DNA from 4 places in the Streptomyces sp. HP-A2021 genome. Region 3 is predicted to be linked to each of the others. Evidence: riboswitches for the same ligand, from Rfam matches in the RefSeq annotation. Region 3 holds a riboswitch; each other region holds the start of a gene.
The links. Region 3 has a riboswitch for cyclic di-AMP ahead of MQE23_RS17400 (C40 family peptidase). Riboswitches for the same ligand answer to the same signal wherever they lie in the genome.
Positions count from the first base shown of each region.

Region 1: it holds a riboswitch for cyclic di-AMP, as region 3 does, so the genes downstream of both, MQE23_RS07095 (LysM peptidoglycan-binding domain-containing M23 family metallopeptidase) here and MQE23_RS17400 (C40 family peptidase) in region 3, are expected to answer to the same signal.
Region 2: it holds a riboswitch for cyclic di-AMP, as region 3 does, so the genes downstream of both, MQE23_RS18485 (LysM peptidoglycan-binding domain-containing protein) here and MQE23_RS17400 (C40 family peptidase) in region 3, are expected to answer to the same signal.
Region 4: it holds a riboswitch for cyclic di-AMP, as region 3 does, so the genes downstream of both, MQE23_RS26505 (transglycosylase family protein) here and MQE23_RS17400 (C40 family peptidase) in region 3, are expected to answer to the same signal.

Region 1 covers NZ_CP094344.1:1,561,933-1,567,799, forward strand. The annotation lists gene MQE23_RS07085 (SGNH/GDSL hydrolase family protein) at 1-255, opposite strand, end outside; gene MQE23_RS07090 (DUF6250 domain-containing protein) at 401-1,126, opposite strand; gene MQE23_RS07095 (LysM peptidoglycan-binding domain-containing M23 family metallopeptidase) at 1,319-2,233, opposite strand; cyclic di-AMP (ydaO/yuaA leader) riboswitch at 2,238-2,399, opposite strand; gene MQE23_RS07100 (alpha-galactosidase) at 2,711-4,786, opposite strand; gene MQE23_RS07105 (tyrosine-protein phosphatase) at 4,966-5,763, shown strand; gene MQE23_RS07110 (DUF6126 family protein) at 5,786-5,867, opposite strand, start outside.
Region 2 covers NZ_CP094344.1:4,088,785-4,094,651, reverse strand. The annotation lists gene MQE23_RS18500 (glycosyltransferase) at 1-156, opposite strand, end outside; gene MQE23_RS18495 (GNAT family N-acetyltransferase) at 177-1,241, opposite strand; gene MQE23_RS18490 (Cof-type HAD-IIB family hydrolase) at 1,434-2,282, shown strand; gene MQE23_RS18485 (LysM peptidoglycan-binding domain-containing protein) at 2,246-3,016, opposite strand; cyclic di-AMP (ydaO/yuaA leader) riboswitch at 3,020-3,193, opposite strand; gene MQE23_RS18480 (polyprenyl synthetase family protein) at 3,699-4,709, shown strand; gene MQE23_RS18475 (outer membrane lipoprotein carrier protein LolA) at 4,941-5,867, shown strand, end outside.
Region 3 covers NZ_CP094344.1:3,868,756-3,874,622, forward strand. The annotation lists gene pcrA (DNA helicase PcrA) at 1-1,431, opposite strand, end outside; cyclic di-AMP (ydaO/yuaA leader) riboswitch at 1,722-1,895, shown strand; gene MQE23_RS17400 (C40 family peptidase) at 1,904-3,079, shown strand; gene MQE23_RS17405 (hypothetical protein) at 3,204-4,223, shown strand; gene MQE23_RS17410 (hypothetical protein) at 4,201-4,554, opposite strand; gene MQE23_RS17415 (C40 family peptidase) at 4,975-5,867, shown strand, end outside.
Region 4 covers NZ_CP094344.1:5,830,142-5,836,008, forward strand. The annotation lists gene MQE23_RS26480 (SurA N-terminal domain-containing protein) at 1-32, shown strand, start outside; gene MQE23_RS26485 (nucleoside triphosphate pyrophosphohydrolase) at 100-1,092, shown strand; gene MQE23_RS26490 (hypothetical protein) at 1,109-1,492, opposite strand; gene MQE23_RS26495 (cytochrome P450) at 1,584-2,843, shown strand; gene MQE23_RS26500 (transglycosylase family protein) at 2,998-3,927, shown strand; cyclic di-AMP (ydaO/yuaA leader) riboswitch at 4,156-4,322, shown strand; gene MQE23_RS26505 (transglycosylase family protein) at 4,327-4,998, shown strand; gene eno (phosphopyruvate hydratase) at 5,263-5,867, shown strand, end outside.

The DNA.
Region 1 (5,867 bases), 2.3 Mb from region 3:
GATGTCGTTGCCCCCGGCGCAGAACGAGACGAGGTCCGGGGCCATTTCGACAGCCCGCGGAACCTGGTCCGCCACGATCTGGTCGAGGAGCTTCCCACGCACGGCGAGGTTCGTGTACTGGAAGTCGCCTTCGGGCCGGCGGTCGGCGAGCAGGACGGCGAACCGGTCGGCCCAGCCGACGAACGCCCCGTCGGGGCCGGGATCACCGACGCCCTCGGTGAAGCTGTCCCCCACCGCCACGTACGACCCGATCACTGCTCTGCTGTCACTCTTCGAATCGTCTGCCACAGCCGCACATGATTCACCTTCGAATGTGACTTACGCGACCGTAGGAAAGGGTTGACGGGCGGTGAGATAAGCCACTCCTAAAGTGTTAGCCAACTCCGGAATAGGTCACCCGTCAGCGATGTTGCGGGGTCAGTCGCCACACCCGGAACCCCGTGATCCGGAAGTGACTCCACACGGTCCGGAAGCCGAAGTGCCCACTTGTGTACGGCTCGGGGTCGCTGTAGTCGAACACGAGCCTCCCGTTGTTCCACCACCGCACCGTCGAACCGTCGGAGACGACCCGCACCCTGTTCGGCTCACCCGGCACCAGCAGCGGTTCGGTGTAGTCGTAGATCAGGGGCCGGACTCCGGGCTCACCGACATACCGCCGCAGCCGGGTCGTGGTGTTGTAGTTGGCACCGAAACCGGCGTAGTACGTCGTCAGGTGGTCGTACTCCGCCAGGGCCCCGGCACGCGGTGTGGCGAAGAGATCGCCCGGGGAGCGGACGTCGGTCGCGTTCCAGAAGTTGTTGAGGTCCGAGACCCGGTCGTTGACCCCGCCCTCGGACACGGGCGTGGCGGTGTACTCGAGCACGTACGGGCCTTCTAGCCGCCGCCTGAACCAGACGGTCGCGCCGCTCGGTACGTCGATCTCAAGGACGCCACGAGAGGCGGTGACCGTCCCGCCGTCCTGGAGCTCGGTCGCCCACTGGCCGAGGCCGTGGCAGAAGTCGTCGCGGGCGATGAGGCGGCGCTGACGCGACGCGGCGTTCACGCTCGCCGCCGTCGCCGTCGGGGCGAGCGCCGCCAGGGCGGCTCCGGCGGCCAGGGCTCCCAGCGCTCTGCGGGTGGTCGGCACGGGACACAGCTCCTCGGGGATCCGTCTGGAAAGCTCCAGAAAGCGCTTGCACTCCGGTCGGGATCACTCTGTCCCAACTGCCGCCCGCTGTCGATCCCTTGGGCCTGTCGGCGCCGGCACACACCGAAGGCCGGACCCGGGGATCGGGGTCCGGCCTTCGGTCGCGTGTCAGGCAGGTGGGTGTGCGGTCGGTCAGCCGACGGAGACGCCGTGCGAGCGCAGGAAGGCGACCGGGTCCACGTCCGAGCCGTAGTCAGGCGTGGTGCGGATCTCGAAGTGCAGGTGCGGTCCGGTCACGTTGCCGGTGGCGCCCGACAGTCCGACCTGCTGCCCGGCCGTCACGGTCTGGCCGGCCGAGACGGAGAGCTGGGACAGGTGGGCGTACTGGGCGTAGTAGCCGTCGGCGAGCTTGATGACGACCTGGTTGCCGTAGGCGCCGCCCCAGCCGGCGGAGACGACCGTGCCCGCGCCGACGGCCTTGAGCGAGGTACCGGTCGGAACGACGAAGTCGACACCGGTGTGGTAACCGCTGGACCACATGCTGCCGGACATGTGGTACGGGGTGCCGACGGTGGCACCGGCCACGGGGAGGGTGAAACCACTGGAGTTGCTCTCGGCGGCGGGCTTGGCGGCGGCCGGCTTGGCGGCGGTCTCCGCCTTCGGGGCCGACTCGGCGGCGGACGGCTTCGGGGCCGAGGCCTTCGGCGCGGACGGGGCAGAGGCCTTCGGGGCGCTCGCCGCCTTCTTGCCGATCGACAGCTTCAGGCCCGGGTGGATCAGCGACGGGTCGTCGCCGACGGCGTCACGGTTGTCCGAGTAGAGCTTCTTCCAGCCGCCGTCGACGTTCTGCTCGTCGGCGATCTTCGCGAGATAGTCACCGGCCCGCACGGTGTACGAGCGGGCGCCCGTGGCCTTTTCGGCGGCCTTCTTCTCGGCGGCCGGAGCGGACTGGACGGCCTTTTCCGGAGCCGACTGCGGGGTGGCGGCGTGGGCGCCGGCGGCCCCCATGAGCGGAAGGGCGAGAGCGGCCCCGCCGGTTCCGGCGACGGCGATGGAGCGGGTGAAACGCTGGGACTTCGGGCGGCGGTGCTTACCCTTCGCGGGCATGGCGAATTCCTCTCCGTCGCCTGCGAGGTGAGCTGTCGGGTTCGGACTGGAGATGCCCGGCCACGCCGAAGCGTGGCTTAACCCCAAGCCGTTCCGGGAACCGGAACAGGCGTCTTACCTGTGGGTCCCCCGCTCCTGCCGTACGTCGGGTCAGTGTGTGCGGGCTCCGGGCGGCGGCAGGATTAGGCGTCCGTCCGGATGGGTGTGGAACGTAAGCGACCAGGACGCAAAGGGACAAGCTTGCGGTTGCCCGTGACGGCGTTTTTCTTGACGCGTCGACAATTTTTCCGTCACGGAGCGTGGATTACCGATCTCCCGCATTCCGCAATACCCCTGATTGACGCCAGAATTACGTGCACATGGCAACAACACATCGTCACGAATATGACGATGCTCACGCACCCCGACCTCATCTCCTTTACGGTCGGGGCACGTTATGCCTAAATAACCGAAGCACTCCCTATTCGGACAGAACGGCTACTTGCGCTGAAGCCGGACGACGGTGGCGTCCAGATCCCCGCGCAGACCGACCCGCAACCCGTGGTGGAGCAGCACGGCGCCTCGATGAACTTCGCCCGTTTCGAGGCATTTGTACGATGCCGAGGGGTCAAGACCCCGCAGCCGGAGCGCCGGAACGGGCTCGCCGTAGCGCTGCGCCTGGAGCCAGGCGAGGACGACAATCTCGTCGCCGAGGGCATACTGCACTGCACTCAGACCGCCCTCCGGCGGGCGCAGCCGGTACAGGTCGCCGCGCTGCACCACGGGCCGGATCTCCTTGTAGAGCTCCACCCAGTCCCGCGCCTCGGCGAGTTCCCGCTCCGTCCACTTCGTGAGGTCGCCGCCGACCCCGAGCACTCCGGCCATGGCGCTGACGAACCGGAACCGCAGGGAGCTGGCCCGCTGGTTGAGCATGGCGTTCGGGCTGTCGGTGACCCAGGCCGCCATGACGCGGGCCGGATGGATCTGGCTGAAGCCGTGCTGGATGGCGAGCCGGTCGAGGGGGTCGGTGTTGTCCGAGGTCCACACCTGGTCCGTGCGGCCGAGCACACCGAGGTCGATCCGGCCGCCGCCGCCCGAGCAGGACTCGAAGGCCACCCCGGGGTGGGCGGCCCGCAGCCGGTCCAGCAGGCCGTACAGGGCGTGCACGTGGTCGATCCACAGCCGCTGCGGGTAGGGGTCGTCCGGCCAGCCGGCGTCGGTGAAGCAGCGGTTGAAATCCCACTTGACGTAGTCGATCGGCGCGCTGGAGAGGAGCCCGTCGAGCTGCTCCCAGAGGTACTCCTGGACGTCCTCACGAGCCAGGTTCAGTACGAGCTGATTGCGGAACTCCGTCCGCTTTCGTCCCGGTTGATGCTGCACCCAGTCCGGATGCGCGCGGTACAGGTCGCTGTCCGGGTTGACCATCTCCGGCTCGACCCAGATCCCGAACTGCATACCGAGGCCGTGCACGTGCTCGGCGAGCGGCTTGAGGCCGCCCGGGAAGCGGTCGGGATTGGGGGTCCAGTCACCGAGCCCGGCCCGGTCGCTGGTGCGCGCCCCGAACCAGCCGTCGTCGACCACGAACAGCTCGACGCCCATGGCGGCGGCCCGCTCGGCGAGCGCCCGCTGCTGCTCCTCGGAGATGTCGAACTCGGTGGCCTCCCAGGAGTTGAACAGCACCGGCCGGTCCTGGTCGGCGCCCGGGACCACGTACGTCCGCTGGTAGGCGTGCCAGGCGCGGCTGGCCCCGCCGTGGCCGCCGTCGGTCCAGAGCCCGGCGAAGACGGGGGTCGTGTACGACTCCCCCGTGCCCAGCATCAGCAGGCCCGAGTCGTCGTACCCGGCCCCGCCGGTGATCTGCACGCGCGCGTCCGGGAGCTGGGCCACGGCGATCCGCCAGGACCCGGACCAGCCCAGGGCGCATCCGTAGACCTCGCCGTGCTCCTCGGTCGCGTCGGTGTCGAGCGCGACCCACGGCAGGTGCTGGTGACCGGTGTGGCCGCGGCGGCTGCCGACGACCTTCTCGCCGTGGGTGAGGGCGGAGCGCTCCAGCCGGGACTCGGCGCCCCAGCGGCCGTGCAGCTGGGACAGCCGCCAGGTGTCGCGGTCGGGCAGGGTCCAGGTGGCGGAGTCGGCGCGCAGCACCTCGACGGCGGGTCCGTGGTTGTCGAGGGTCACCCAGCGCTCGACGACGTCCGTCGCGGAGCGCATCCGGTAGTGCAGCGTGACGGCCAGGTCGCCGTCGCGGAAGCGCAGCCGCAGCTCACCGTCCTCGGTGTCGTGGCCCTCGTAGGTCCACTCCGTGCCGCGCCGCTCGCCGGTGCGTACGGACAGGGCGGGCCGGGTGAAACGGGGGCCGCCCTCGACCGGATACTCCTCGCGTCCGTCGAGCGGTGACTCGAAGGGCCAGTAGTCCGGCAGCGGCCGGACGGCGAGGGCCTCGGCGTCGGCCAGGCCGATCCGGGCGCCCCAGTGCAGGTGCAGCAGCTCGTCGCGGTCGGTGACGTGGACGGCGTAGCTGCTGGCCGGCCCGGAGAGCACCCATGTACGACCGTCTTCGGAGATGTCCAGCATCAAGGCCTCACAGGTTCGAACAAGCCCGACCAGGTGCGACCAGGCCCCAACATCATCAAGCGCCGCGGGGGCTCCCGGCAACGCCTGTGGACAACTCATTGCCCCAGGCAGGCATGTCGTATCGTCGAGTGGTGCCCGTCGACGAGCCGCGCCGGCGGCGCCGAAGGGGAGGAGCCCTCGTGACACAGCAGGTCCCGTCGACCGAGCCCGAGCTGGCCGGAGTGCGCAACTTCCGCGATGTGGGCGGACTGCCGACCGTGGACGGACGGCGGGTGCGGCAGGGAGTGCTGTTCCGAAGCGGCCACCTCGCGCACGCGACCGGGGAGGACGCCGCCTTCCTGGCCACCCTGGGCCTGCACACGATCTTCGACTTCCGCAACGCGGCCGACCAGAAGCTCGAAGGGCCGGACGTCGAGCTGCCGGGCGTGCGCAATGTGAACCTGCCGCTGAGCGACCCCGCCGACGGCGCCGAGTTCTGGAAGATGGTGCGCGACGGCGACCTGGACCAGCTGCGCGCGATCCTCTCGGACGGCAAGGGCGTGGACCGGATGATCGCCTCATACCGCATGATCATCGGGAACCGCACGGCCGAGCACTCCCAGGTGCTGCACGCGCTCGCCGAGGACAGCGTCCCCGCCCTGATGCACTGCGCGGCGGGCAAGGACCGGGCGGGTCTGTCCATCGCGGTGACGCTCCTCGCCCTGGGTGTCGAGCGCGAGGCGATCGTCGACGACTACCTGAAGTCCAACGCCAAGCACCGCCGCTACAAGGTGCACCGCAGCAGCTCCGCCGCCTCGGCCTACTCCCCCGAGGTCATGGAGCTGCTCAGCCCCCTGTTCGACGCGCGCGCCGAGTACCTGACGGCGGCCTTCGACACCATCGAGGAGACCTGGGGCGGCGTCGACCCCTACTTGGAGAAGGGGCTCGGGCTCACCCCGCAGACCCGGGAGCGGCTGCGCGAGCGGCTGCTCGACTGACGTACGGCGCCCGGCCCGGCGGCTACTTGGCCCCCACCTCGAACAGCAGGTACACGAAGGCCGCGAAGACATGGCCCACGACGAGGTAGATGAGCAGCCGCACC
Region 2 (5,867 bases), 220 kb from region 3:
GACCAGTACGAACACCTCGCCGTGCGTCACCGGCGGGCTCCCCGGGCCCGGTCTGAGCACCGCCTCGTCACCGTCGAGGTCCAGCTCGGCGACCTGCACCGCCCCGATGTCCAGGAACCGCCGTATCTCCTCCTGCGCATGTCCCGAACGGGCCATGGGCCCCACCCCCCTCGTCGTCAGGTACGGCGCAGCCGGGCCGCGCCCTTCAAGGTCCGCGCGGCCAGCGCCGCGAGCTGCGGCCTGCCGCGGACGTAGCTGTGCGCGCGGCGCGCCGGCTCGCGGCTCAGCCAGTGCAGCGCCGCGCCCACCCCCGGGCGCGTCACCGCGCCCTCGTACACGGGCAGTTCGCCCGTCTTCAGCGCGTCCTTGTACTCGGCCGCGCCCCGCCCCAGATCGAGCATGCCGATGCCCTCGGCGGCCGCCGCCTCGGCCATGCGCAGGTGCAGCACCAGACCCGGCGAGTACTTCGCGAACTCCGGGTCGTAGGCCGGGAACCAGCAGGCCAGGACGGATGCCGAGCGCAGTCCGAAGTGCGCGGCCAGCGGCCGCCGACCGGCGTACAGCACGGACAGCGTGCCGCTGCACTCCGGTGCCCGGGTCGCGGCCAGCCGCCCCACGAGCCGGGTGATCCACTCCTGGGCGAACCGGTCCCGGCGGCCGGTCCTGCGGTACTGCGCCGACTTCCACTCCATGAGCGTGCGCAGCGCGGCCGGCTCGCGTTCGTCGAAGACGAACCGCAGCTCGCCGACCTGCCGGCCCAGCCTGCGCTCCTTGGCCAGGGTGGTCTTCAGGAACTTCGGCGACTGGGCGCGCAGCACCGACTCGTACGTCTCGTAGCCCTTCTCCACGTCGATGACGTAGGTGGCGTGCTCCTCGGCCGCGTACCGGACGAACAGCCGCTGCTCGGCCTCCAGGTTGTCGAAGGCGAAGCTCGACAGCGAGCAGGCCCGCAGCAGTTCGCCCGTGTCCAGACGCAGGCCCGGCCGCAGGATCGCGCCCTGCGCGTCCGAGACGCCCAGCCCGATCGCCCGGCCCTGCCCCAACGGGCCCCGCTCATGGGGCAGGAAGCCGGCCGGCTCCAGCCCTTCGTACACCACCGCGACCCGCGCCTGTGGCCTCACCAGCCCGACGGCTTCGGTGAACTCCGGTTCCATGAAGGGGTTGCGCGGTGTCTCCGACGCCGCGCGCAGCGCGCGCCAGCGCTCCTTCTCCCCCTCGCCGAGCTCCCCGGGCACACCCACACGAACACGCCCACTGCTCAACCCGACCCCCCGATCAAGTCCCCCCTGGACACTTGGAAGGTACCGCCCGAGACGGCCTCGACGGTAGGTAGCGGACCATGTTGTTGCCAACTGGTGCAGAGGCCTTCAACCGGGCAATCGGTGTCCGCCGCGGGATGAAACGAAAGGGCGCACTGTCCGTATTCTCTGATCATGGCCGCACCCATCGCATATTCACTCATCGCCACCGACCTGGACGGGACGCTGCTGCGCGGCGACGACACCCTGTCCGACCGGTCCCTCGCCGCGCTCGCGCGGGTGGCGGACGCCGGTGCCCAGCACCTCGTGGTGACGGGCCGGCCGGCGCCGAGAGTGCGGCCGCTCCTGGACGACCTCGGCTGTACGGGGCTCGCGGTGTGCGGGCAGGGCGCGCAGGTGTACGACGCCGGCGCGGACCGGCTGCTGTGGTCCATCACCCTGGACCGGGAGCTGGCGGAGACCGCCCTCGGCAAGATCGAGGCCGAGGTCGGGCAGGTGTACGCCGCGGTCGACCAGGACGGGGTCGACGGGCTCACGCTCATCGAGCCGGGCTATCTCATGCCGCACCCGACCCTGCCGGCGGTGCGGGTCGACCGGCGCGACGACCTGTGGGGCGAGCCCATCAGCAAGGTGCTGCTGCGCCACCCCTGCCTGAGCGACGACGAGTTGGCGGCGACGGCCCGCTCGGTGGTCGGTTCACTGGCGACGGTGACGATGTCGGGGCCCGGCACGGTCGAGCTCCAGCCGTGCGGCGTCACCAAGGCGACGGGCCTGGCGCTGGCCGCCGAGCACCTGGGCCTTCGGCCGGCGGACACCGTCGCCTTCGGGGACATGCCCAACGACATCCCGATGTTCGACTGGGCCGCCCACGGCGTCGCCATGGCCAACGCCCATCCCGAACTCAAGGCCGTGGCCGACGAGATCACCCTGTCGAACGAGGACGACGGCATCGCCGTCGTCCTCGAACGACTGCTGGGCGGGACGGCTCAGTACGGGCCGTTGACGTTGTCGATCGAGCCGTAGCGGGCCGCCGCGTAGTTGCAGGCCGCCGTGATGTTGGCGACCGGGTCGTACGGGTCGAAGGAGGTGCCGGGCACGTGGTAGGCGGCGAAGGTCGGGTCGATGACCTGGAGCAGACCCTTGGACGGGGTGCCCTGGGCGGCGTTCGAGTCCCAGTTGTTGATCGCCAGGGGGTTGCCGGACGACTCCCGCATGATGTTGCGGTAGATGCCGTCGTACGAACCCGGAATCCCCTTCTGCGCCATGACGTCCAGCGCCTCGCGGATCCAGCCGTCCAGGTTGTTCGCGTAGGTCTTCGCGGAGGCCTGGGTGGCCTGGGCGACGCCGCCGGCCGGCTTGGCGGGGGCGGAGGACTTGGTCGCCGTCTTCTTCGCGGCGTCCGCCTTGGCCGTCTTCACCTTCAGCTTCAGACCCGGGTGGATCAGCTTCGGGTCGTCGCCGACGGCGGCGCGGTTGTCCTTGTACAGCTGCTTCCAGCCGCCCGACACGTCGAACTTGTCCGCGATGCGGGCGAGCGAGTCGCCCTTGGTGACGGTGTACGTGACGGACTTGGCGGTCTTGGCCGCCTGCGGCACGGACTGCGCGACGGTGGTGGGTGCGCTCTGAGCCGGCTGGGCGGCGCTGGCCTGCGTCGCGCCGAGCAGCGGGAGGGTGAGTGCCGCTCCGCCGGTGCCGGCGGCTACGACACGACGGGTGAGCTGACTGCTTCTGGGGCGACGGTGCTTGCCTCGGGGCATGGCGATGTTCCTCTCCGGCGCCTGCGAGGTGAGCTGTCGGGTTCGGGCCGGGAGGTGCCCGGCCGCCTACGGCGCTGTGTGCCGTACGCGGCTTCACCCCGAGCCGTTCCGCTGCGCGGACCGGCGACTTACCTGGGTCCCCCGCTCCTGCCCTGCGTGAGTGAGTGGGTTCGTGGGGTGTCCGGGCGGTGGCAGGATTCGGCGTCCGCCGGACAGGCCCGGAACGTATGCGAGAGCACATGTCGGGAACAAGCACCGGAGTCACATATCGAGCGGTTGACCTTGGTCAGGGGCGTATGAGGCACTTGATCCTTTGCTGAAGCCAAGGCTCAACTTGCGTGCGGCGGAAGGAGGTACGGGTCGGTGCCGGAGTGGGATGTCGCAGGGGATAACGTGATTCAACTCACTGATCACAAGTCCGTGGGGCAATTTGCACCAAGGGGAATTCGCTTATCCAACACCGCAAATCGTGCATAGCTCGCTATCGCGTGGTAAGTCGATAAATGTCTACTCTTATGAGCTGATCGAAAACATAGCGGTCGTGATCGGATACCACCCGGCCTGTAACCCTGGGCGCTGGTGGTGATCGAAACGTGACCGGATACGCTGACTCGAGTGATGGCAGCGACCTATCGACAAACCGCGTAATCACCGGCAGACACCAGCAGACAGGAGACCCCTCGTGACCGACGTCGGGCCGTTCGGGCTGAGCGTGCGGGACCAGGCTCTGGAAGCCGATGTCCAGGCCGGATTGGCGGCTGTCGAGGAAGGCTTGCTCGAGGCCACCAAGAGTGAGGTGCCCTTCATCACGGAGGCCGCCCAGCACCTGGTCCGGGCCGGCGGCAAGCGGTTCCGTCCGCTGCTCGTGATGCTCGCCGCCCAGTTCGGCGACCGGTACGCGCCCGGGATCGTGCCGTCGGCCGTCGTCGTGGAGCTGACCCACCTCGCCACGCTGTACCACGACGACGTGATGGACGAGGCCGCCGTGCGGCGCGGGGTGGCGAGCGCGAACGCCCGCTGGGGCAACTCCGTCGCGGTCCTCACCGGTGACTTCCTCTTCGCCCGCGCCTCGCACATCCTGGCCGACCTCGGCCCGGAGGCGGTGCGGGTGCAGGCCGAGGCGTTCGAGCGGCTGGTGACCGGGCAGATCCTGGAGACGGCCGGACCGCAGGACGGCCGCGACCCGGTCGAGCACTACCTGGACGTGCTGGGCGGCAAGACCGGCTCGCTGGTGGCGGTGTCGTGCCGGTTCGGCGCGATGATGTCCGGCGCCGACGAGACGGTCGTGGACGTGCTGACCCAGTACGGCGAGCGGCTCGGCGTCGCCTTCCAGCTCGCGGACGACGTCCTGGACATCGCCTCCGACTCCCACGAGTCCGGCAAGACCCCCGGCACCGACCTGCGCGAGGGCATCCCCACGCTGCCGGTGCTGCGGCTGCGCGAGCGCGCGGCCCGGCTCGGGCTCGCGGACGACATCGCCCTGTGCGAGCTGCTGGACTCCGACCTCACCGACGACGACCGGCACGCCGAGGCCCTGCGCCTGCTGCGGGCCCACCCGGCGCTGGAACAGGCCCGGCGGGACACCGTCCGCTACGCCCAGGACGCCCGCTCGGCGCTGGCCCCGCTGCCCGAGTGCGCCGCGAAGACGGCGCTGGTGGAGCTGTCCGACGCCGTGGTGCACCGGGCCGGCTAGCGCCCTTTTCCCCCACGACCCCTACGGGTCGGGGGAGAAGCAGCCCTCTCGTGTCATACCGGAGCAGTACGTGGAGTTGAGCCCGGGGTCTGACGTATCTCGCCGGCCGATTTGGTCAGATAGTCACCACGGAAATCACCACTCCTCACCAGTTCGGGTGAGAATGGCGGCTCAGGGACGAGTGCGTGCACGACACGGACAGCCGCCGCCGATCACGGAGGTAGGGCACACATGGCACCGTACGCATCCGACGACAGCACGACCGCCGGGGAGGTCGACGAGCAGCGCTCCGGGCGGCGCAAAGCCGCGCGGTACATCGTCCCGGTCACGGTGGTGGGGGTGGCGGCCGCGACGATCGGGCTGGTCCCCGCACTCGCCGACTCCGGTGACCCCGACCTCCCGAAGATCACTGCACAGCAGCTCATCGAGAAGATCGCCAAGTCGGACGTCCAGCAGCTGTCCGGCACCGTGAAGATCAGCACGGACCTCGGCCTGCCGGACCTCGGCGGGCTGGAGAGCAGCCTGATGTCCGGTGCCGCGGGCCAGGGCGAGGGCGGCTCCTCCGCCGACCCGACGGCCAAGCTCACGGAACTGGCCTCCGGCACGCACACCCTGCGCGTCGCGGCCGACGGCCCGGACAAGCAGAAGCTGTCGCTGCTGGAGAACGCCGCCGAGTACAGCATCGTCCACAACGGCAAGGACGTCTGGGGCTACGACAGCAAGTCGAACGAGGTCTACCACGGCACCGCCTCCGAAAGCCCGGAGCGCGGGAAGGACCAGCAGCCGCCGGCCACGCCGAAGGACTTCGCCGAGGAGGCCCTGAAGGCCACCGACGACACGACCTCCGTGACCGTGGACGGCACCGCCCAGGTCGCCGGCCGGGACGCCTACAAGCTGGTCATCAAGCCCAAGCAGTCCGGCTCGACCGTCGGCGCGGTCACCGTGGCGGTGGATGCGAAGACCGGCATGCCGCTGAAGTTCACGCTGACCCCGGCGAGCGGCGGCGCGGCCGTCGTCGACGCGGGCTTCACCCAGGTCAGCTTCGCCCAGCCGGCCGCGTCGACCTTCGACTTCACCCCGCCCAAGGGCGCGAAGGTCACCGAGGAGAAGGACGCCGCCAAGGAGTTCGGCAAGGGCTCCGAGAAGGACTTCGGCAAG
Region 3 (5,867 bases):
CAGCACGCGCAGGTAGGCCAGGACGTCCCGGACCTCCTTGCGCTCGTAGAAGCGGACGCCGCCGACGACCTTGTAGGGCAGGCCGACGCGGATGAAGACCTCTTCGAAGACACGGGACTGGGCGTTGGTGCGGTAGAACACGGCGACGTCGCCGGCCTTGGCCTTGCCGGCGTCCGTGAGGCGGTCTATCTCGTCGGCGACGAACTGCGCCTCGTCGTGCTCGGTGTCGGCGACGTACCCGGTGATCGTGGCGCCCGCGCCCGCGTTGGTCCACAGGTTCTTGGGACGGCGGGACTCGTTGCGCTCGATGACCGCGTTGGCCGCGCTGAGGATCGTCTGGGTGGAGCGGTAGTTCTGCTCCAGCAGGATCGTCGTCGCGTCCGGGTAGTCCTCCTCGAACTGGAGGATGTTGCGGATCGTCGCGCCGCGGAAGGCGTAGATCGACTGGTCGGCGTCACCCACCACGCACAGCTCGGCGGGCGGGACCTCGGCCTCGGGCGGTACGTCGACGGGGTGCTCGGAGGTGCCGACGAGCTCCCGGACGAGGGCGTACTGGGCGTGGTTGGTGTCCTGGTACTCGTCGACCAGCACGTGGCGGAAGCGGCGGCGGTAGTGCTCGGCGACGTCCGGGAAGGCGCGCAGCAGGTTGACCGTCGTCATGATCAGGTCGTCGAAGTCGAGGGCGTTCGCCTCGCGCAGCCGCGACTGGTACATCGCGTAGGCCTGGGCGAGGGTCTTCTCGAAGCCGTCCGTGGCCTGGGCGGCGAAGTCCTCCTCGTCGATCAGCTCGTTCTTCAGGTTGCTGATCTTGGCGCTGAAGGACTTCGGCGGGAAGCGCTTGGGGTCGAGGTCCAGGTCACGGCAGACCAGGGCCATCAGGCGCTTGGAGTCGGCGGCGTCATAGATCGAGAAGGAGGACGTGAAGCCGAGCTTCTTGCTCTCGCGCCGCAGGATGCGCACGCACGCACTGTGGAAGGTCATCACCCACATCGCGTTGGCCCGCGGGCCGACGAGCTGCTCGACGCGCTCCTTCATCTCGCCCGCGGCCTTGTTGGTGAAGGTGATCGCGAGGATCTGGCCCGGGTGTACGTCCCGCTCGGCGAGCAGGTGGGCGATGCGGTGGGTGAGCACACGGGTCTTGCCGGAGCCGGCGCCGGCCACGATGAGCAGCGGGGAGCCGGAGTGCACGACGGCGGCGCGCTGGTTGTCGTTCAGCCCCTCCAGGAGGGCGGCGGTGTCCACCACCGGGCGCGGGGCGCCGTCGCGGTAGTAGGCGTCCCGGTCCGGGGGCACGTCGAACTTCCCGCCGAACAGATCGTCCGGAACCGGCTCCGGTACGTGATCGTCCTCGGGTGGCGGCGGGGGCTCGTCCGCGGGGCCCCGCTGGGCCTGGAGGTCCGCCAGGAAGCTGTCGTCAAAGAGGCTGCTCATCGCTCTCCGAGTCTAGGGCGCCCCACTGACAGCCCGCCGCCGCCCTGAGAACATCGCCGAAAGGACCCCCTCGTCACCCTGTATCCCCGCATGATCACAGCCCGCTACGGACGTCACGATTATGGACGACTCGTGACCAACCCCCCTCGACCGGTCACTCTCGGCGACGCTCCGGGATAAGGTCACGAAAATGTATCGGGCATATCACCCATCAACCTTCACAAGGGCCACACGAGTTGGCTACCGTGCGGGCAGGCCGCACGACCCCCACCGGCGAACGTCGCCGGGCCGCGCGGCCTCCGCCGAGTCCGGTGTGCCGCAGCGGCAGCCGGAGCCGGGGACCCAACCGAGAACTCTGGGGTGAATCGGCCCGACTCCCTCCGCGGAGACGGCCGTAGGGCAACCCTTCCGATGTACCCGCCCGAACCCGACAGCTAACCCGGTAGGCGGAGCACGGAAGGAGTCGCCTCCCTTGGCGTCGCACCGCAAGTCGCGTCCCGCTGGTACGCGCGTCGCAGGCATACGGACCCCCGCCCTTGCAACGGCGGCCCTCACGTCCGTCGCCCTGCTGTCCCAGTCGGCCAACGCCGCCCCCGAGGCCGACGACAAGCCGAGTCTCGAGGAAGTCGAGAAGAAGGTCGACGACCTGTACCGCCAGGCCGAGTCGGCGACCGAAAAGTACAACTCGGCCAAGGAGAAGACCACCAAGCAGCGCAAGCGCGTCGACACCCTCCTCGACGACGTCGCCAAGCGCACCCAGAAGCTCAACGAGGCACGGGAGGAACTCGGTTCCTTCGCCGCCGCCCAGTACCGCACCGGCGCCTCCGCCCCGGACACGGCGACGTTCCTGCTCGCGGACACCCCGCAGGACTACTTCGACCAGACCCAGCTGATGGACCGGATGACCGGCCGTCAGAAGGTCGCGGTCGACGACTACGTCACCCAGCAGTCCGAGACGATGAAGAAGCGCCAGGAGGCCACCGAGAGCCTCCAGACGCTCACCGAGACCCAGGGCGACCTGAAGACGGCCAAGGCCACCGTCCAGCGGAAGCTCGCCGACGCGCGCGACCTGCTGTCGAAGCTGACCGCCGAGGAGAAGGCGCGGCTCGCGGCGATCGAGCGGGAGAAGCAGCAGGAGGCCGCCCGCAAGGCCGCCGAGCTGGCCCGGCAGCAGGCCGCGCAGCAACAGGCGCAGGAGCAGGAGCAGACCGCCCAGCAGCAGGACAGCGGCTCCTCGTCGGCGGGCTCCGGCTCGTCCACCTCGACGGCCCCGGCCGACTCCTCGTACGCCACCAAGGCCGAGAAGGCGCTCGCCTTCGCCCGCGCCCAGATCGGCAAGCCGTACGTCTGGGGCGCCGTCGGCCCCGGTTCCTACGACTGCTCCGGCCTCACCCAGGCCGCCTGGAAGGCCGCGGGCGTCACCCTGCCGCGCACGACCTACGACCAGGTCAACGCCGGCACCACGGTCCCGCTGGCCGACGCCCAGCCCGGTGACCTGGTCTTCTTCTACGACGACGTCACCCACGTCGGCATCTACATCGGCAACGGCATGATGATCCACGCCCCGAAGCCCGGCACCTACGTGCGCGAGGAGTCGATCTACTACGACGGCGAGTCGGCGATCCACAGCGTGGTGCGGCCGGCCTGAGGGCCGTAGTCACGGCAGGCGGGTCACTGAGGGCACGCGCGCGTGAGGGCGCTCGCGCGTTTTTGAGGCGCCCCGCGCGCGTGCCCCGCTCACATCGCGCGCGGCGCCTCCTAGCATCGGCCCCATGCCCGGCCCCTCCCCCTCCCCCTCCACCGACTGGTGGGCGCAGCGCGCGCCGTCCGCCAGTGCCGCCGTGCTGACGACCGGCACCCTGTCGGTCGGCCTGGATCTGGCGGGGTACGGCGTCCTCTCCCGCATCGCCCTCGGCCTGGCCTGCGCGGCCTGGCTGATGTTCGCCGCGGACTTCACCCTGCGGCTGCTGCCGGCCGGCACGAGGTGGCGGGCGCAGGCGGGGGTGCCGGGTCTTGTGGACACCGTGGCGCCGGCCGCCCTCACCACCGTGGCGGCGACGGCCGTCCTGGGCACCGGCTTCTCGGCGGCCGGCTCGCAGGCTCTGGCCGCGGCCCTGCTGGTGCTGGCCGTACTGCTCTGGCCCGTGTCGCTGGCCCTCCCCGCGCAGGGCGGGGAGCGGCGCAGGCCCGGGACGGTGTTCGCGCGCTGCATGGCCACGCAGGGGCTCGCCGTGCTCGGCGCCACGCTCGCCGCTGCCGAGTCGGCCGCCTGGCTCGCCCACGCGGCGCTGGTGCTGTTCTGGCTGGGGCTCGTGCTGTACGTCCTCGCCCTGGCCCGTTTCGATGTGCGGCAGGTGGACGAGGGACGCGGTGACCAATGGCTCGTGGCCGGGGCGCTCGCGCTCTCGGCGCTTGCCGGGGCGCGGCTGATCAGCTCCGACAGCGCGCACCTGTACCTGTGGAACGTCGACGACCGCGGCGTCCTGCGCCATGTGACCGTCGTGCTGCTCGTGGTCACACTGGTCTGCTGCGCCGTCCTGCTCGCCGCCGAGTTCCTACGGCCCCGGCCCCGCACCGACATCCGCCGCTGGGCGACCGTGTTCACCTGGGCCAAGACGGCGACGGCGGCACTGGCCGTCGCCGCCGCCCTCGACGTCTCCTGGCTCGACGGCCTCGGGGAGGTACTGCTGTGGGTCTCGGTGGCCGCGTGGCTCGTGGTCACCGCCTGGGCGGTCACCTCGGCCCGGGCCTGCGTCGTGCCCGGCCGGGTCAGGTCCAGAGCACGGCGATGAAGACGTTCGCCGTGGTCAGCGCCCCGACCAGGCCGAACAGGCCCTTGTCCACCTTCTCGTCGTCCCGCTTCACATAGACCAGGCCGAGGATCACGATCAGCAGGGCCAGCTTCACGCCGATCTTGATGTTGTTCACGGACTGGTCGTCGGCCTGGTTGAGGCCGACCAGGATCACACCGGTGACCAGCATCGTCAGCGCGCCGTGCAGCATCGCCGGGGTGTAGCGGGCGGTGCCCTCGCCCATCGCCTTCATCTGGGTGAGGAAGCCGCCCAGGAGGGACGCGATGCCGATGATGTGGAGGCCGACGAAGAGGTGGATGAGTACGTCCATGAGGCCGGAGCCTAATGAGGGGCTCCACAGCCGCCCGCACCGGCCCGTCGGTTGCATATATGCGCCCCATAGCACCCGTCCGCCGCCCCGCGCCCGTGATTCGGCGCATCGGTCATCACGCTGAGTTAAGTCGACGGCGCTGAGACGAGATCTCGGTCGCATACGGTCACCGCCGGTCCTCTCGGGACACTTCCGCGCACCCGCCACCGGGCCGCCGCGGCGAGGTTTAGCGTCCTCCACCAGGTGCCCGGCTCCCCACCGCCGCCCGGGCCAGGGGCGGCAGTCGGACACCACCGCCGAAAGGTCCGGCGGCGGTCCGCTTCCCCTGTGCGGGCCGCCGCCGGACGCGCGCCGCCCGTCCGCTCCCCCTGGCGGCCGTACACACCCGTCGGCGGTCGCAGGAAAGGACGTGGCCCCCAGGTGGCAGCGCACCGCAAGCCCCGCCGGCGCTCCGCGAGCGGCAACACGGCCCGTACGGCCGCCACGATCGCCCTCGCGGGCGCGGCGACCGCGACGGGCTTCGACGGCACCGGACACGCCGAACCCGAGCTCACCCCCGGCCAGGTCAAGGCCAAGGTGGACGAGCTGTACCAGGAAGCGGAGGTCGCCACCGAGAAGTACAACGGCGCGAAGGAGCAGGCCGAGGCTGCCGGACGGCGGCTGAAGGACCTCCAGGACCAGGCGGCACGCAAGGAGGAACGGCTCAACTCCGCCCGCGAGGCACTGGGTTCGGTCGCCGCCGCCCAGTACCGCGCGGGCGGCCTCGACCCCGCGCTCCAGCTCGCCCTGTCCGACGACCCCGACCGGTACCTCGACAACGCCGAGTTCGTCGAGCGGGCCGGCAACCGGCAGCGGGCCGACGTCGCGCGCGTACGACGGCAGCTCCGGGAGATCGAGCAGCTGCGCGGGGCCGCCCACATCGAGCTGACCTCCCTGAAATCGCGGCAGACGGAGCTGAGAGGGCACAAGAAGACGATCACCGGCAAGCTGGGATCCGCGCGTCAGCTGCTGTCCCGGCTCACCGCGCAGGAACGTGCCCGCATCGGCGACACCAGGAGCACGGACCGCGCCTCACGCTCCTCGACGGGTGCGCGTGACGGCCTGACCGTCCCCGGGTCCGTCAGCGCACAGGCGCCCAACTCCCGTGCGGCCGCCGCCGTCTCGTACGCCTACCGGAAGCTCGGCAGCCCCTACGTGTGGGGTGCGACGGGCCCGAACGCCTTCGACTGCTCGGGCCTCGTCCAGGCCGCGTACCGCTCCGCGGGCGTCTCCCTGCCCCGCACGACGTACTCCCAGATCGACGCGGGCCGCCG
Region 4 (5,867 bases), 2.0 Mb from region 3:
CGGCGCAGGCGCAGGCGCAGCAGAACATGTAGGGCACCTGTCCCCGGCGGCATGTGGATGACTTCCGGGGCTGCCGGCGGCGTGGGATAGCTTCGAATCGTGAACGCCAACAGCCCCGAAGCCCCCGGCCGCATCGTCCTGCTCACCACGAGCCACCGCGTCGCCCCCGGCCTGCTGTCCTGGCCCGCCTGGCAGGCGCTGCACGCGGCCGACCAGGTGCTGTGCTCGGACGGCGCGCACCCGCAGCTGCCGTATCTGCGCGAGGCGGGGATCACCGTCGACGAGGCGTCTCCGACGGCCGAGGAACTGGTCGACGCCTGCGCCGGCGGCCGCACGCTGGTCGTCGTGGCGACGGGCGAGGGCGAGCCGGCCCTGACGGACGGCCTGGCCCGCCTGGCCGGCACCGGCCGCGTCGCCATGCCCGAGCTGGAGCTGCTCCCCGCCTCCTACGACCTGCCGGGCGCCCGCCTCCTCGATCTCGTCCAGGTCATGGACCGCATCCGCGCCGAGTGCCCGTGGTCGTCCCAGCAGACCCACAAGGGCCTGGCCAAGTACGGCATCGAGGAGGCGTACGAGCTCGTCGAGGCGATCGAGGAGGGCGACCGCGACGAACTGCGCGAGGAGCTCGGTGACGTCCTCCTCCAGGTCGTCTTCCACGCCCGGATCGCCGAGGAGGGCAGCCCGGAGGACGGGGCGAACCCCTTCTCCATCGACGATGTCGCCGCCGGCATCGTCGCCAAGCTGATCCACCGCCACCCGCATGTCTTCGGCGACGAGACGGCCACCACGCCCGAGGAGGTCAAGGCGCACTGGCTGCGCACCAAGGCGGTCGAGAAGCAGCGCACCTCGATCACCGAGGGCATCCCCCTCGGCCAGCCCGGCCTGGCCCTCGCCGCCAAGCTGGCGTCCCGGGCACGCACCGCCGGCCTGGACATACCGCTCCCGCCGGTGGAGGGCATCGGCTACGACCTGCTGGCCCTGGCGGTCCGCGCGGAGGCGGAGGGCGTCGACCCGGAGGCGGCCCTGCGAGCGGCGGCCCGCGCGTACCGGGACGCGATCAGGGAGACCGAGGGCCGAGACCGACGGCCGTGACGCGGTGCCCGGCGGGTCAGTCCCGCCAGTCCAGCTGCGCTTCGGGGATCCCGAGGGAACGGGCGTGGTCCTGCGCCCGCCGACGGCCCTCCGCACGCCCGCGTGGATCCTGGCCGCGCGGATAGCGGAAGACCTCGCCGGGGAAGACCACGAACGCCTCGGTGGCGGTGTTGTAGTTGACGTACCAGCCCCCGGCCGGGTCCAGGCAGGCGGCCAGCCGCTCGGCCAGAGGCTCCGCGTCGGCTTCTTCCCCGGTGAAGTCCAGGAGCGTCCACCGCCGCGGCTGCCCGGCCGCGGCGCCCTCCACCTCCACGCTGGCGATCTTCGTGACGTGCAGCGGGACACCGGCCAGCTCGGTCCCCACCCGCAGGCTCTCCGCGATCAGTACGCCTTCGAGCACCTGGTCCTCCTCGATCTCGACGCGGTGAGAGTAGCGACGACCTCTGACAACGGCGGTCGGCGTTGCCCCGGCCGCTGCGTAGGGTCGTGGCATGCAACGTGAAGCGCCCGGGATGCCGGAACTGTTCTCGTGGGAGTTCGCGAGCAACCCCTACCCCGCCTACGCCTGGCTCCGCGAGCACGCCCCCGTGCACCGCACCAAGCTGCCCAGCGGTGTGGACGCCTGGCTGGTCACGCGGTACGCCGATGCCAAGCAGGCGCTCGCCGACCACCGGCTCTCCAAGAACCCGGCGCATCACGACGAGCCCGCGCACGCCAAGGGCAAGACCGGGATCCCCGGGGAGCGCAAGGCCGAGCTGATGACGCATCTGCTCAACATCGACCCGCCGGACCACACCCGGCTGCGGCGGCTCGTCTCCAAGGCGTTCACGCCCCGCCGGGTCGCCGAGTTCGCGCCGCGGGTGCAGGAGCTCACCGACGGGCTCATCGACGGGTTCGCGCACAAGGGGTCCGCCGACCTCATCCATGAGTTCGCCTTCCCGCTCCCCATCTACGCCATCTGCGACCTGCTCGGCGTCCCCCGCGAGGACCAGGACGACTTCCGCGACTGGGCGGGGATGATGATCCGTCACCAGGGCGGGCCCCGGGGCGGAGTGGCGCGGTCCGTGAAGAAGATGCGCGGCTACCTCGCCGACCTCATCCACCGCAAGCGGGAGGCGCTGCCCGACGAGCCCGCCCCCGGCGAGGACCTCATCTCCGGCCTCATCCGCGCCTCCGACCACGGTGAGCACCTCACCGAGAACGAGGCCGCGGCCATGGCCTTCATCCTGCTGTTCGCCGGTTTCGAGACCACCGTGAACCTGATCGGCAACGGCACCTACGCCCTGCTCACCCACCCCGAGCAGCGCGCACGCCTCCAGACGTCCCTCGCCGCCGGGGAGACCGGCCTCCTGGAGACCGGCGTCGAGGAGCTCCTGCGCTACGACGGCCCGGTCGAACTCGCCACCTGGCGGTTCGCCACCCAGCCCCTCACCATCGGAGGGCAGCACATCGCGCCCGGCGACCCGGTCCTCGTCGTCCTGGCCGCCGCCGACCGGGATCCGGAGCGGTTCGCCGATCCGGACGTGCTCGACCTCGCCCGCCGGGACAACCAGCACCTCGGCTACGGCCACGGCATCCACTACTGCCTCGGCGCCCCGCTCGCCCGCCTGGAGGGCCAGACCGCGCTCGCCACGCTCCTCACCCGTCTCCCGGACCTGCGGCTGGCGGCGGATCCGGCGGAGCTGAGATGGCGCGGCGGCCTCATCATGCGCGGGCTGCGCACGCTGCCGGTGGAGTTCTCAGCGGCATGAAGTGACGAAACATCAGACCTGTGATCTTCACGTGATCTGCGCGGCATGAACTTGTGACAAGTGATCGTCTGCCGATACGTTCACCCATCATCAGCGCGGCCCGGGGGGGACCCTGCGCCGCGCCGGTCACTGCTGTCTCGCGAAAGGTCTCCGTATGCTCTCCGGGAACGGTCGGCACCGTCGCCCCCGCCAGGCTCCGGCTCTCCTCGTCGCGGCCGGGGTGACCGGCTCCGCCATCGCGATCCCGCTCCTCGGGGCCTCCGGCGCCAGCGCGGCCGACGGCACGACCTGGGACCGGGTCGCGGACTGCGAGACCGGCGGCGCCTGGAGCCAGAACAGCGGCAACGGGTACTTCGGCGGCCTCCAGTTGTCCCAGGAGGACTGGGAGAACCACGGCGGCCTCGACTACGCCCCGAGCGCCGACCTGGCCAGCCGCTCCCAGCAGATAGCCGTGGCCGAGAGAATCCTCGCCGACCAGGGGGTCGGCGCGTGGCGCACCTGCGGGCTGCTCTCCGGCCTCGAGCAGGACAAGAGCTCGGACACGTCCGACTCGTCCAGCTCGTCCGACTCGTCCGCGCCGACGGACTCGCCCGGACTGCTCGACTCCACCGAGTCGTCCTCTGACGGACAATCGACTCCGGAGGATGAAACCGCCAAGTCCGACAAGTCATCCGATTCTGTCGACTCCTCGACGCAGGACCCGTCGCCCGCCCCCGAGAGTGACAAGCCCGACAACTCTCAGCAGGACGACGGCTCTTCGGCACCCGCCGAAACCGAAACCGGCACCGCCTCCGGCCGCCACCGCGGCCCCAGCGCGGACGAGGACACCAAGACTGAGGACGGCCGTACGTCCGGGTCCACCGGACGGCACGCCTCGCGCGACGGCGAAGCCTCCCGGGAGGCGACGGACGGCTCCTACACCGTCCGCCCCGGCGACACTCTCTGGTCCATCGCGAACTCCCTCGACCTCAGCGGCGGATGGCACGCCCTCTATGTCGGGAACGAGACGGCCGTCGGCACCGACCCGAACCTCATCCGCCCCGGTCAGAAGCTCACGGTAGAGGGCGAAGCGGACGAGGAGTAGCCGGTGGGGCAGTACGGAAACGGGGGCGGAAGTCACCCCGAAACCGTGCGAGTTCACGTCACCGTTCGCGCCTAATGTCCCTTATCGGTGCGGTGAGAGATAGATCTCAGAAGCCCTGATCGTCTTTGAAATTCCGCGGATCGCATGTCTACGGTCATGACCGCTCGCCACCGCGAGCCCCGGCTGCCGCAACGCCGAATCCTGCCAGCGGCCGCACGGGAACAGTCGTCGCGTCAAGCGCCGTAGGCAGGAGCGGGGGACCCAAGGTAAGTGCCCGACCGGCCGGTTGTGCCGGAAGGGCTTGGGGTGAAGCCGTGTCCCGGGAGGGACGCGGCCGGGCAACTCAACCGGCCCGAACCCGACAGCTCACCTCGCAGGCGTCGGTGAGGGGATCTCTCCATGCTGTTTTCCGGCAAGGGCACGCACCGCCGTCCGTCCAAGGCCTCTCGGGTCATCGCCATCGCCGGTGTCACCGGTGCCGCCGTCGCCGCCCCGCTGATGGCGGCCGGCAACGCCTCCGCCGCCACCGCCTCCGAGTGGGACGCCGTCGCCCAGTGCGAGTCCGGCGGCAACTGGTCCATCAACACCGGCAACGGCTACTACGGCGGTCTGCAGTTCTCCGCCTCCACCTGGTCCGGCTACGGCGGCACCAAGTACGCCTCCACCGCCGACCAGGCCACCAAGGAGCAGCAGATCGAGATCGCCGAAAAGGTCCTCGCGAGCCAGGGCAAGGGTGCCTGGCCGGTCTGCGGCAAGGGCCTGTCGAGCGCCGGCTACAGCGGCGGCTCCGAGCAGAGCAGCGGCTCCACCGAGACCCGCCAGACCGAGCAGCAGCCGGCCTCCCGCTCCGACGAGCGCCCGGCCCAGACCCAGAAGACCGTCACCACCCCGACCGGCAAGAAGGTCAAGAAGGGCGACGGTGAGTACAAGGTCGTCAAGGGGGACACCCTCAGCTCGATCGCGACCGAGAAGAAGGTCGAGGGCGGCTGGGAGAAGCTGTTCGAGCTGAACAAGGACATCGTCACGGACGCCAACCTGATCTACCCGGGCCAGCAGCTGCACCTGAAGTAAGCAGCGGCCCACCCCGTCCCCACGGGCTCCCCGCCCCGGTGCGTCATCCCCCGTGCGCACCGGGGCGGGGTTTTTTCTGCCGGTCTTTGCGATCCGGCTTTGTTCCGTTCGGAAACAATTTACTCTCGGTTCTGTCCATGGGGTGGGCGACCCGGTGGCCGATCGCCCGGAGCCGGTTAGGCTCATGTCGCGAGCCACCGCGGCCCGCGCCTCGCCGGGTCCACGCGGCCCGCGTACCCGCGTCACATGAAGAAGGAGATGCTCGTGCCGTCCATCGACGTCGTCGTAGCCCGGGAAATCCTGGACTCCCGAGGCAACCCCACGGTCGAGGTCGAGGTCGGCCTCGACGACGGCAGCACCGGTCGTGCCGCCGTCCCGTCCGGCGCCTCCACGGGCGCCTTCGAGGCCATCGAGCTGCGCGACGGCGACTCGAACCGCTACCTCGGCAAGGGTGTGGAGAAGGCCGTCCTCGCGGTCATCGAGCAGATCGGCCCGGAGCTCGTCGGCTACGACGCCACCGAGCAGCGCCTGATCGACCAGGCCATGTTCGACCTGGACGCCACCGACAACAAGGGCTCCCTCGGCGCCAACGCCATCCTCGGCGTCTCCCTCGCCGTCGCCCACGCCGCCTCCGAGGCCAGCGACCTGCCGCTGTTCCGCTACCTGGGCGGCCCGAACGCGCACCTGCTGCCGGTGCCGATGATGAACATCCTGAACGGCGGCTCGCACGCCGACTCCAACGTGGACATCCAGGAGTTCATGATCGCCCCCATCGGCGCGGAGTCCTTCTCCGAGGCCCTGCGCTGGGGCGCCGAGGTCTACCACACGCTGAAGAAGGTCCTGAAGTCGAAGGGCCTGGCCACCGGCCT